One region of the Corynebacterium sp. PCR 32 genome, then DNA from elsewhere that is predicted to be linked to it. Evidence: riboswitches for the same ligand, from Rfam matches in the RefSeq annotation. Region 1 holds a riboswitch; the other holds the start of a gene.
What was found. Region 1 has a riboswitch for thiamine pyrophosphate ahead of V5S80_RS04630 (ECF transporter S component). Riboswitches for the same ligand answer to the same signal wherever they lie in the genome.
Positions count from the first base shown of each region.

Region 2: linked by a shared signal. The riboswitch ahead of thiO (glycine oxidase ThiO) and the one ahead of V5S80_RS04630 (ECF transporter S component) in region 1 are both predicted to bind thiamine pyrophosphate.

Region 1 is NZ_JBAHVL010000002.1:157,177-162,834, forward strand. It holds gene V5S80_RS04620 (hypothetical protein) at 1-37, opposite strand, end outside; gene V5S80_RS04625 (patatin family protein) at 109-1,038, opposite strand; TPP riboswitch at 1,071-1,216, shown strand; gene V5S80_RS04630 (ECF transporter S component) at 1,210-1,857, shown strand; gene V5S80_RS04635 (ABC transporter ATP-binding protein) at 1,857-3,482, shown strand; gene V5S80_RS04640 (energy-coupling factor transporter transmembrane component T family protein) at 3,578-4,288, shown strand; gene V5S80_RS04645 (hypothetical protein) at 4,296-5,069, shown strand; gene V5S80_RS04650 (DUF4232 domain-containing protein) at 5,099-5,658, opposite strand, start outside.
Region 2 is NZ_JBAHVL010000001.1:84,656-90,313, forward strand. It holds gene V5S80_RS00295 (energy-coupling factor transporter transmembrane protein EcfT) at 1-481, shown strand, start outside; gene V5S80_RS00300 (ATP-binding cassette domain-containing protein) at 486-1,682, shown strand; gene purT (formate-dependent phosphoribosylglycinamide formyltransferase) at 1,688-2,941, shown strand; TPP riboswitch at 3,016-3,126, shown strand; gene thiO (glycine oxidase ThiO) at 3,117-4,322, shown strand; gene thiS (sulfur carrier protein ThiS) at 4,372-4,728, shown strand; gene V5S80_RS00320 (thiazole synthase) at 4,732-5,556, shown strand; gene V5S80_RS00325 (ThiF family adenylyltransferase) at 5,543-5,658, shown strand, end outside.

The DNA of each region.
Region 1 (5,658 bases):
GGGTAAAAGGGTCTCGATAAATAAATGACGTTGACACGGATCTTCTCCTGAACTGTGGACACGAGATCTTTACGGCTGTCACTGGTCGCCAGTGTACAAGCGGACTACCTATCGACGTAAGAATTCTTCCCACTGAGGCCACTCTCGGGCGACCTGATTCACGCCCATCTGGTATGAACGCTGCAATTTTTCCACATTTCTTTCTTTATTATGAACAGGCATCTGATCAGGGTAAAAAACCATTGCTGTACCCTCTTCTTCCCAGCGTGCGATCTTTTCTTTCGATCTATTATATCGTTCTGCTCGTTGAAGAAGTGCTTCCGCAATGGCGGGTTCTTTCCGAAAATAACTCCGAATCAACCGTGGCTGTGGCATGGGTTCCCTCCGAAATGACCGAGGCCGTGTCAAGATAAAAAGGAACTTTGAAAATCCATCCTCGATAGCCGCGTCGTAAGCAAATCCACCTGTTGGGCCCATCGCACCGTCGTAGTAGGACTGTCCATCGACTTTAGCAACGGGCATGAAAAATGGAATCGTCGACGACGCCCGCGTATACGCCGAAAGCTCCTCCAACGTGTGGACATTCTCTCGACGCCACCATGTCATTGTCCCTGTATCTGCCCGCAATGCACCAAGTGCGAACTGGGGTGTACTGGCCATGAAGGCATCGAAATCCATCTCAGCAATTTCACCCGGCATAACAGCATCGGAATAGATAAATTGTGTATTAAAATATCCTTGACCTCGAGCAAAAGTTTTCCACCCGCCAAAGCGTGGATCCTCTACAAAATCAACAAAGGATGATCGCGCCCGAGTGCGATCTTTAATAAGGAAATTGACCACATGTGTTGTTCCCGCTGATACTCCGCCCACCCATCCGGGGTTCACCTTGTGATCAATCAATGCTTGCACCGCACCGGCGGTGTAGCTATTCCGCATGCCCCCGCCTTCAAAAATGATCGCGACATGCGGACAGTCCAGGGGTGAATCAGACGTTCCCCATGGCGCACTCGAAGGATGCTCGACAGATGAGGTCATAAAATCAGCATAACCTGAGTGTTATCCTCATATCCGTACTTCGCGGGAGCCCACGATATCGGGCTGAGAGGACATTTCTGCCACCGCCGATGATTAATCGGCCTGTGAGTGGAAATGTCGACCGTATGAACCTGATCCGGATCACGCCGGCGATAGGGAGTAAAGCTGTTCATGATCAATCACAAGTCGGCTGACAAGGACACATCGACATCAGTTTCAGCGCGGCGAGCCCGCCGCGACATCACGAGGTGGCGCGTGGTGGATATCATCACCGCGGCTGTGCTAGGCGTTGCAACAGGCTTAATTTTCTGGGCCTGGAACGGTATTGGTGGCGCCTGGTACACCGCAATGGATTCTCTCCTTCCTGGCATTGGTGGACTAGTGACGGGGATCTGGCTCCTTGGCGGCGTCTTGGGTGGCACCATTATTCGTAAGCCGGGGGCGGCGATCATGGTGGAAGTTATCGCAGCGATAATATCTGCGGTGTTGGGCAACCAGTGGGGCATCACTACGGTGTATTCCGGTCTGGCGCAGGGGGTTGGTGCAGAGTTAGTATTCGTGGCGTTTCTCTACGCGCGCTATTCGCTGGTAGTCGCGGTCCTGTCTGGTATAGGGGCGTCAGCCGTTGAATGGTGTTATGAGTGGGCGTCGGGTAACTATGCACGGTCGATGGACTACAACATGATTTATCTCGCGTCATTGTCCATATCTGGTGCTGTTTTAGCTGGTGTACTCGGTTTCTACCTCGTTCGAGCGTTGGCCACCGCGGGAGCGTTGGATCGCTTTGCTGCTGGCCGAGAAAGCGCTGAGTTGGTCTAATGGCATCCGCAGACGATCCCGCCTGTACCCCTGCGTGTGTTGTTGCGGAGGGTTTTGGATGGCGGCACGCCGGACGCCGCCGCCCAGTGTTGGCGAATGTCAATTTTCGAGTTAATCCCGGCGACAAAGTCTTGTTGTTAGGTGCCTCAGGGTCAGGGAAGTCGACCTTGATGTCCGCGATGGCTGGTGTGTTGGGTGATTCCGATGACGGGGATTACGCGGGCCACCTGCTCATCAATGGCGAGGATGCGCGCAGGGTGCGTGGCCAGGTTGGCTTGGTGTTGCAGGATCCTGATTCGCAGGTCATTGCCTCGCGGGTGGGGGACGATATTGCATTCGGCTGCGAAAATCTGGGCTTCCCGCGTGAGGACATTTGGGAGCGCGTGGACTGGGCACGTGATCTAGTTGGGCTAACCGTGCCGAATAATCATCCGACGGAGAAACTTTCCGGTGGGCAGAAGCAGCGCTTGGCGCTGGCTGGTGTGGTGGCGATGGGCGCCGGTTTGATCCTCTTAGATGAGCCGACTGCGAATATCGACCCCGAGGGCGTCCACGATATTCGCCACGCTGTTGTCTCCGCTGCCGAGCGCACTGGTGCCACAGTAGTCATTGTGGAACACCGTGTGGACGTGTGGTGGGATGTCATTGATCGGATCATGGTCGTGGGGGATTCCACTATTGTTGCCGACGGACACCCTGATGAGATTACCCACACGATGGGGCCACAGCTGGCGCAGGATGGCGTATGGATTCCTGACGTGCCGATGCCCATCGATTCGACATGGCGGCGAGAACGCGAACAGTGCGCACCACGGGACGTATCACCAGGCGCCGCGTTGCTGCGCGCACGTGATGTGGCCGTGGGGTGGGGTGGTGTCGCGGTCAACGACGGGATCACTATGGATGTGACGACGACCCCAACAGTTATGACCGGCCGCAATGGAGCAGGTAAATCGACTGTTGCGTCGACTCTGGCAGGGTTACTCGCGCCGGTTGACGGTGATGTTGATGCCGTGGGATGGGGGCCCTCGGGTGATGGAACCGGCTCGTGGACCGTATGCCAGTCTTCCCGGCATCCCCGTGATGACCATGGGGGACGTCGGACATTTTCGCAGTTTGTCAGGAGGCGTCGAAAGACAGCACGCAGGTACGATGCGAGCGTGAATCCAATGGACTGGTCCTCGAGAGCGTTGGCACAGCGTATCGGCATGGTTTTTCAAGATCCGGAGCACCAATTCGTCGCGCGAACGGTGCGTGATGAGTTGCTTGTCGGCCCGCGGGTGTGCGGGCTTGATGCAGAGGCCGCTGACCGCCGGGCCGATGAGCTTCTCGACCGCCTGCAATTATCCTCTGTGGCACGGGCAAACCCATTCACGTTGTCCGGAGGGCAGAAACGCCGTCTATCGGTGGCTACTGTGTTGTCCACACGCCCCGACGTCGTCATCCTGGATGAGCCCACGTTTGGCCAGGATAGAACAACATTTATCCAGATCATTGAGCTCTTGCGTGAGATGAGCGACGATGGGGTGGGGGTACTGGCCATTACTCATGATCCATTGGTCGTCGATCTCTTTGGTGTGCGCCACGCCCGGCTTGAGGCAGGCGGAATTGAGATGCAGCGGTGAATGAGACGAGAGAGAAACCCCATGGTTGTCACGGCCACGATGGGGCGACGAGAACGCGGCGGGTGACTTTTAACCCGGTAGCGCGTATTGCTGCTATGGCATTACTTACCACTCCGCTTCTGATCTCGGTAGATATTGTCTCCGCGGGAATCGCATTAGTGTGCGAAATCCTTGCAGCTCCAGTGCTAGGAATGAAGTGGGGGCGGATGATTCGTCGCGGGTGGCCCATCGTGTTTTTGGCTCTCCTCACCGGAATATCCATGGTGCTGTATGGGCGGCCAGGGGGACACGAGTACGTGACAGTCGTCTTCGCGCGTATCACGGATAACTCAGTGTCATTGGCGACGGCAATCATCATCCGTGTGATTGCGATTGCATTGCCTGCAGTGATCCTTTCGGCCGATACAGATCCGACCGACCTTGGTGATGGCCTGGCCCGCATCTGGCATATGCCGGAGCGGTTTGTCATCGGATCCGTAGCCGGAGCTCGACTGGTGAGCCTATTCCACCGCGATTTTTCCGCCATGCATCGAGCACGTCGAGCTCGTGGTTTGGCCGATTCCGGACGTATCCGATATACGGCGACAATACTCTTCGCACTTCTCGTGCTGGCGTTGCGACGTGGCGGAAAATTGGCGACGGCGATGGAAGCACGTGGTTTCGGCTCGCCGGGCGCCCGGACATGGGCGCGCGAATCCCAGCTGCGGCGAGCAGATTGGGTCCTGATGGCCGGTGCATTCGTGGTTGCTCTTGTCGCCGTGACGACGTCCTGGGGGACCGGATATCTGCGATTCTTAGGAGCATGACGTGTGTGTGAATCAGCGGAACAATGTGGTGGACCTGTTCCACGCATCGGGTGCGATGCCATCCCGCCTGACTACCGCGACCGGTGTGCGAGTATCGCACATCCAGGATGCCATCACGGCGATATGGTGCCCCCGTGCTGACCGCGTTAATTCTGCACGTTTGACGATGAAGAACGCGCACAGTCACCATCCGCCCTCGACTCTCGAGGATAAACTATTGATGCTCGAGTCCGGCATGCACACGCTTGCCCCGGGGGAATGCATCCTCATCGATGGATTGTCAGGGGCAGGGAAAACAACCCTAGCGGAACTTCTCGGCACGATCACCGGGGCGAGGATTGTCCACCTGGATGACGTGTATCCGGGGTGGTCCGGCTTAGCGGCGGCGTCCCATATGGTCGCGGAAAGCGTGCTTGCCACCACGGATGCTGGGTACCGCCGCTGGGAGTGGGCTACTGATTCCCCAGGAGATTGGGTACAGATTGATCCCACAGAGCCCCTTATCGTCGAGGGAGTGGGCGCAGTGACTCCTGCCGCACAGGCTGCGGCCCACCAGCGCTGGCTGCACGCGCAGGGTTTGTCGCAGTCCTATCATAAAACGGTAGCTATTGAGGTTCGGGCCGACGCTGATCGACGGCGACACCGAGCACTTCACCGCGATCCCGGTTTTAGAGAACATTGGGCAATGTGGGCAGCGCAAGAGGAAACCTACGAAGCCTCCCGCGGCCGTCCCACAATCGCCCTGTGGAATGACCTCATGGTGACCAACCAGCACGAATAGCATGAACCCCGGGTAGGTGAGGACGTGTTCTATGCGTTACCCAGTGGCGTCACATGCATGGTTGAGACAGTCCCTGAACACGCTTCAATAGGGGCGTCGACAAAGAGTGCGTCCTCCTCGTCGGGCGGGTACACACGCAGGCCGCGAGCGTTCTCAGGTGTGCACGATCGCGGTGAAAAGTGCTCTGGTCGTGTGACCTGAACCTGGGCACTGGCTGTATGGCCGGGAATGAGAGTGACCAACGACGGTGTTGGTTTCGCAGTTTTTTCTGCTGGTTTCCCTATTTGGTGCCCATCGTCCCCTCCGACGGCGCTCACCCCTGGGTAACCATACAACGTGCAGGGATGGTCGGACTTATTGATGAGGGTGACGGTGAGGTACGTCGAACCAGCAGCAGAATTCTTATTGTCCGCCGACGCCGCAAGGTCTCCCGTGTGACACCGGTCGTTACGCCCCCCGGTCGACTCTACTCGACCACGGTGTGCTGTGGATCCCCCATCCTTGTCCTCAGTGGCGGATGGTGAGGGCGAGAGGCTAGGTGATGGTGCACCACCTGGCTGTGGTGATGTGGTGGCACTGGACAGGGATT
Region 2 (5,658 bases), on a different contig from region 1:
GATTGCGCCGGCGTGTGTGTCGTTTTCCCTGATGTATGGCCTTTTTGGTTCCTGGGGTACGGCTGGGGCGTTGAGTCTGCGTTTCGCTGCGGTGGTGGGGTGTGGCGTGATGGTGGGTTCATTGGTTGATGTGGACGCGTTGATGCGTGCGTTGCAGACGTGGTTGCCGGCGCCGATGGTGTATGTGGTGGGGTCGGTGGCGCGGTTGGTGCCGTTGGCGGCGTCACGGTTGAGGATTATTCAGCAAGTTCAGAGGTCACGGGGGGTGACTCCGCGCCGGTGGAGGCTGGTGGTCCCGTTGGTTGTGGGGTTGGTGGTGGATGCTTCAGCGCGGTCGCGGCCGTTGTCGCGCACGGGTATTGGTGTGCCCGGGCGGCGGTCGGTGTTGTATCCGGTTCGGGATCGTGTGTGGGAGCGTGTGGTTCGGTGGGGGATGGTTATTGTGACGTGTGCTGTTTGTATGTGGGGTGTTATGAGGTAGTGCCATGAAGCGATTTGTGTGCGGTCCGAGTGGTTCGGGTTTGAGTGAGGAGGCTTGGGCCCTTGCTGATGAGTCGGGTGCGGCGTGGGTGGGTAATGATGCGGCGGCGCATATCACCCTGTTGAGGTCCACGGTGGAGCAGGAGCTTGCGTTCGGGATGGAGCAGGTGGGTGTTCCACCTGCTCAGATGCGCGCGCGGATTGGTGCGATTGCCCAGCAGTGGGGGTTGACTGGGATTCTTCAGCGGGATCCTTCCCACTTATCGACGGGTCAAACACGCCGGGTGGCGATTGCGTCTGCGTTGTTGCGGAATCCGGAGAGCCTGGTGCTTGATTGCCCGCTGGATGGGTGTGATCAGGAGGCGGTGCGGACGCTGGTGCAGGTTGTGGACGCTTTCCCTGGTGATGTCACGATTTTCGATCGGACGTGGAATGAGCTGGCTGACCTGTGTGAGGTGGAGTCGCGCTATCCCGAGGGTGTGGACATCAACCCTGGTGTGCGCGCTGCTCCTGAGCACCCGGTGTCCGTAGCGTCGGCGGCGTCCGCAACGGCCCCGGCGCTGACAATTCATGGTCTTACAGTGGAACGTGACGCGGTTACGGTGGGGCCAGTATCGGTAGTGATTCCGCAGGGGATTACGCATCTTGCGGGGCCGAACGGTGCGGGGAAGACAACGCTTCTCCTTGCTCTCGCAGATCTGATTCCGCGTGCCGGTGGGTGGTTGTCCCGTTCCACAGCATCGACGCCGGCGTCGCGTTCGACCTCGAGGGATGTGTTGTCTCTTCCTTATGGGTGGGTGCCCACGGCGATGGATTCATCGTTGTTGGCGCGGACGGTGCGTGATGAGGTGGCTGTGGGGTCGTCGTTACGGAATGCGGATGCGGTGTTGGAATATTGCGGTCTGCAGGATGTGGCGGAGGTGCATCCGTTGGATGTGGCGTCGTCGGAGAGGCGGATAGTGTCGCTGGCGTGTGCATTGGTGCGTGGGCCGGAGTTTTTGTTCTTGGATGAGCCGACGGTTGGCCTGGATGTTTATGGGTATCGAGCAGTGGAACGGATTATGCGTGGCTTCGTTGCGGGGGAGGTTCATGACCTGTTGTGTGCACGTGGCGGGACGGTGTTGGGGGAGCCGACGTCGGTGGTGTGGACGTGCCATAATGGACCGTATTCTGACCTGTCGGACTTTCGGCTGGTACTGTGACCAGCGTGTACACGCCAGATGCAATTGGAACGCCCCTGTCCCCTAGCGCAACCAAGGTGATGTTGCTCGGTTCTGGTGAACTGGGCAAAGAGGTCGCCATAGCGTTGCAGCGTTTGGGGGTGGAAGTTCATGCAGTTGATCGGTATGACGGTGCTCCTGCGCATCATGTTGCGCAGTATCATTACGTTCTTGATATGACGGATCCGGATGCGGTGAAGAACCTTGTTGATGAGGTGCGCCCGCATTACATTGTTCCGGAGATTGAGGCGATCGCGACGGATGCCCTGTTGGATTTGGAGTCGGAATACACGGTTATTCCGACGGCAACGGCGACGCGTGTGACGATGAATCGTGAGGAGATTCGTCGTGTGGCGGGCGAGGAGCTTGGCTTGCCGACGAGTGGGTATGCTTTTGCGTCGACGCGTGATGAGTTTGACGACGCTGTGCGTGCGATGGGTTTTCCGTGTGTGGTGAAGCCGGTGATGAGTTCGTCGGGCAAGGGGCAGAGTGTTCTCCGGGGCCCGGGGGATTGTGATGAGGCGTGGGATCATGCGATGAGTGGTGCCCGGGTGAATCAGGCGCGGGTCATTGTTGAGCAGTTTGTGGATTTTGATTATGAGATCACGTTGTTGACCGTGCGGTCATTGGATCCATCGACGGGGAAAGTGGCGACGTGGTTCTGTGAGCCGGTGGGGCATCGTCAGCATTCTGGGGATTATGTGGAGTCATGGCAGCCTGCGCCGATGAGTGCTGCGGCGGCGGAGAACGCGCAGTCGATTGCGGCGCGTGTGACGAATGCGTTGGGTGGTCGTGGTGTGTTTGGTGTCGAATTGTTTGTGAAGGGCGATGACGTGTACTTCTCTGAGGTCAGTCCGCGTCCGCATGACACGGGTATGGTGACGATGGGTACGCAGCGGTTGTCGGAGTTTGATCTGCATGCACGGGCAATTCTGGGGTTGCCGGTTGATGTGACGTTAGTGTCACCGGGGGCGTCTGCTGTGGTGTACGGGGGCGTGGAGGCCGCAGGTGTCGCGTTCTCGGGGGTTCGTGAGGCGCTGGCTGTGCCGGAGACTGATGTGCGTGTTTTCGGTAAGCCGGAGGCTTTTCCTCATCGACGGATGGGGGTGGTGTTTGCCACTGCGGAGGATATTGAGACAGCACGGTCGCGGGCGACGACGGCAGCGTCGTTGATTCATCCTGTTGTGCCCGGTGGTGAGTGGCGGCGTGGCCAGCCGGTGGTGGGACAGTCCCCTGAATAACCTGCATTGAGGGGAGACGTGTCGCCGGTGGGGTGTGGGCCGGCTTATTGTTGGTGGAGTAGAGACACAATTCGACATTGACCTACGGGAGCCCCGTGATGCGTGGGCTGAGAGGGCGGAGCGTTGCCGCCGACCGTGAACCTGATGCGGGTGATGCCGCCGGAGGGAAGGACCGTTGTCCCGTCGTTTCACTGTGATTGGTGCTGGCCTTGTGGGGCTGGCGACTGCGTTTGAATTGACCGAGCTTGATGAGGGGTGCTCGGTGGTGGTGATGGATCCCTCACCCTTATCGGGGGCAAGTTATCATGCGGCCGGTATGCTCGCCCCAGCTGCGGAGATGCAATATCAACAGGATGCGTTGCTGCCGCTGATGCGTCAATCTGCGGTGTGGTACCCCAGCCTGGTTCGTCGTGTTGCCCGGGCTGCTGGTGGTGACGCAGACGACCCGCGGGTGACTGGTTTCCGGCGCGACGGCACCTATGTTGTTGCTGTTGATTCGGCAGATCGACTCCACCTTGAGCAGACGCGGGATTACCAAGCGTCGTTCGGCATGGCTGCGAACCGGGTGAGTGTCCGCGAACTGCGGACAGCGGAGCCGGCATTGAGTCCACAGCTGTCGGGCGCGGTGTATATCCCGGGCGATCACCAGGTCGACCCCCGCGTGTTCGGCCGGCTCCTCATGGAAGCGCTACGGAATCGTGAGGTGGAGTGGGTGAACCGCGCAGCTGTTCCGGCCGACATGGGGGCCGGGTGTCGGGGGAGAGCCACCACCGTGGTGGCCAATGGTGTCGGCGCTGCTGATTTTTTCCCGTATCTGCAGCTTCGTTCGGTGTGGGGTGACATCCTCCGGCTGCGTGTTCCATCGGAGCTTGATCCGTTGGTGACATCGGTGATCCGCGGCTATGTCCGCGGCCGGCCGGTGTACCTGGTTCCCCGTGTTGATGGTGGCCTCGTTCTGGGGGCGACGAGTCGCGAGGATGACCGGGATGCGCCGCTCGCTGGTGGGGTGCTTGATCTTCTCCGCGATGCGGCCACGATGTGCCCCGGTATTCGCGAGTGTTCTGTGGAAGGGGTGACGGCGGGTGCTCGGCCGGGCACACCGGATGATTGCCCCTACATTGGTCTCGACCACGCCACCGGTGCTGTGGTGTCCACGGGCTATTCCCGTCATGGGATTGTGCTTACCGCAATGGGAGCGCGGGTCGGTGCGGCACTCGCTGTGGCCTCTGCTGGGGGTGGATTAGATGATGTGACAGGCGCGGATATGGTGCGGCGGTTGGACTGTTCCGATGAGTTGTTGGCTCGCGCAGATGATGACGATCCCCCGGAGCTGACCGTGCGCGACATTGTCTCCGTGACGGATATTTATCGGGACGCGTGACAAGTGATGACTCTCTTTTGCAGGTCGCAGTGAGAAAGCTGAGGAAATGATGACAGATACCCCATGTTCTCTAGGTCACATATCAGGTGGTCCAGATCATCCATCAATCACGATTGAAGTGAACGGTGACCAGTGTCAGGCAGTCGCCGGATTGACTGTCGCACGATTGGTGGCGGCCATATCAGTCGATGGTGAGAACGCTGACCTCACGGTGGTCGATTCTACGGTTGATTCCACCGCCGGTATCGGGGCACAGCCTACCGCTGACACCCATGCCGCAGGAGATGGTGTCGACGGCTATGCCGTCGCTGTTAATGACGAGATTGTCCCCGCATCAACCTGGCGTACCAGCACAGTGAGAGACGGTGACCGCATTGAGATTCTCACCGCAGTTCAAGGAGGGTAAACAATGGACAATACTGGAGCGCCGAATCACCCCTGCACGAGTACGGACTCAGATCACTGGACGCTGGCTGGCCGTGATCTCACCTCACGTCTGTTCCTCGGCACGGGAGGGATGACGTCGTTGGACATTATGGAAAAGGCGCTGGTGGCGTCGGGAAGTAATGTGGCGACGGTGGCGATGCGTCGATACCGCGCGGGAGCAGTGGACGTGTTTGGCATGCTGCGGCGCCACAATGTTCACATTCTTCCCAACACTGCCGGGTGTCAAACGGCCCGTGAGGCAGTGTTGACAGCGAAGATGGCGCGGGAGGCCCTCGGCACTGACTGGGTGAAACTGGAGGTTGTTGCCGATGATGACACCCTGCTCCCCGATAGCGTTGAACTTGTCGACGCCGCGGAGCAGCTGGTCAATGAGGGATTCCATGTGTTGTCCTACACGAATGATGATCCCATCGTGGCGCGAAGGCTGGTGAACACGGGCGTGGCCGCTGTGATGCCAGGCGGGGCGCCGATTGGTACAGGACTGGGGATTCTCAACCCTCACAATATCGAGATGATTGTGACGGAGGCTGGTGATGTCCCGGTGGTGTTGGATGCCGGAGTGGGGACGGCTTCGGAGGCGGCGTTAGCACTGGAGCTTGGCTGCTCCGCAGTGCTCGTGGCGAGCTCAGTGACGCGCAGCCGCGACCCGGAGGCGATGGCGGTGGCGATGGCCAATGGTGTTCGCGCGGGGTACTGGGCGCGCCGGGCGGGGCGGATTCCGACGCGTCAGCATGCGGTGGCGTCCTCACCACTGGAAGGGAGGGCGTGGGCCGATGCTGTCATCTAGTGGCGGACCCTCCAGTGATGGGCGCGTGACCACCGCGTATCCGCACCTGATCCCGGACGATCGTTTGGAACCACTTCCGTATGAGGAGCAAGTGCGTACCGC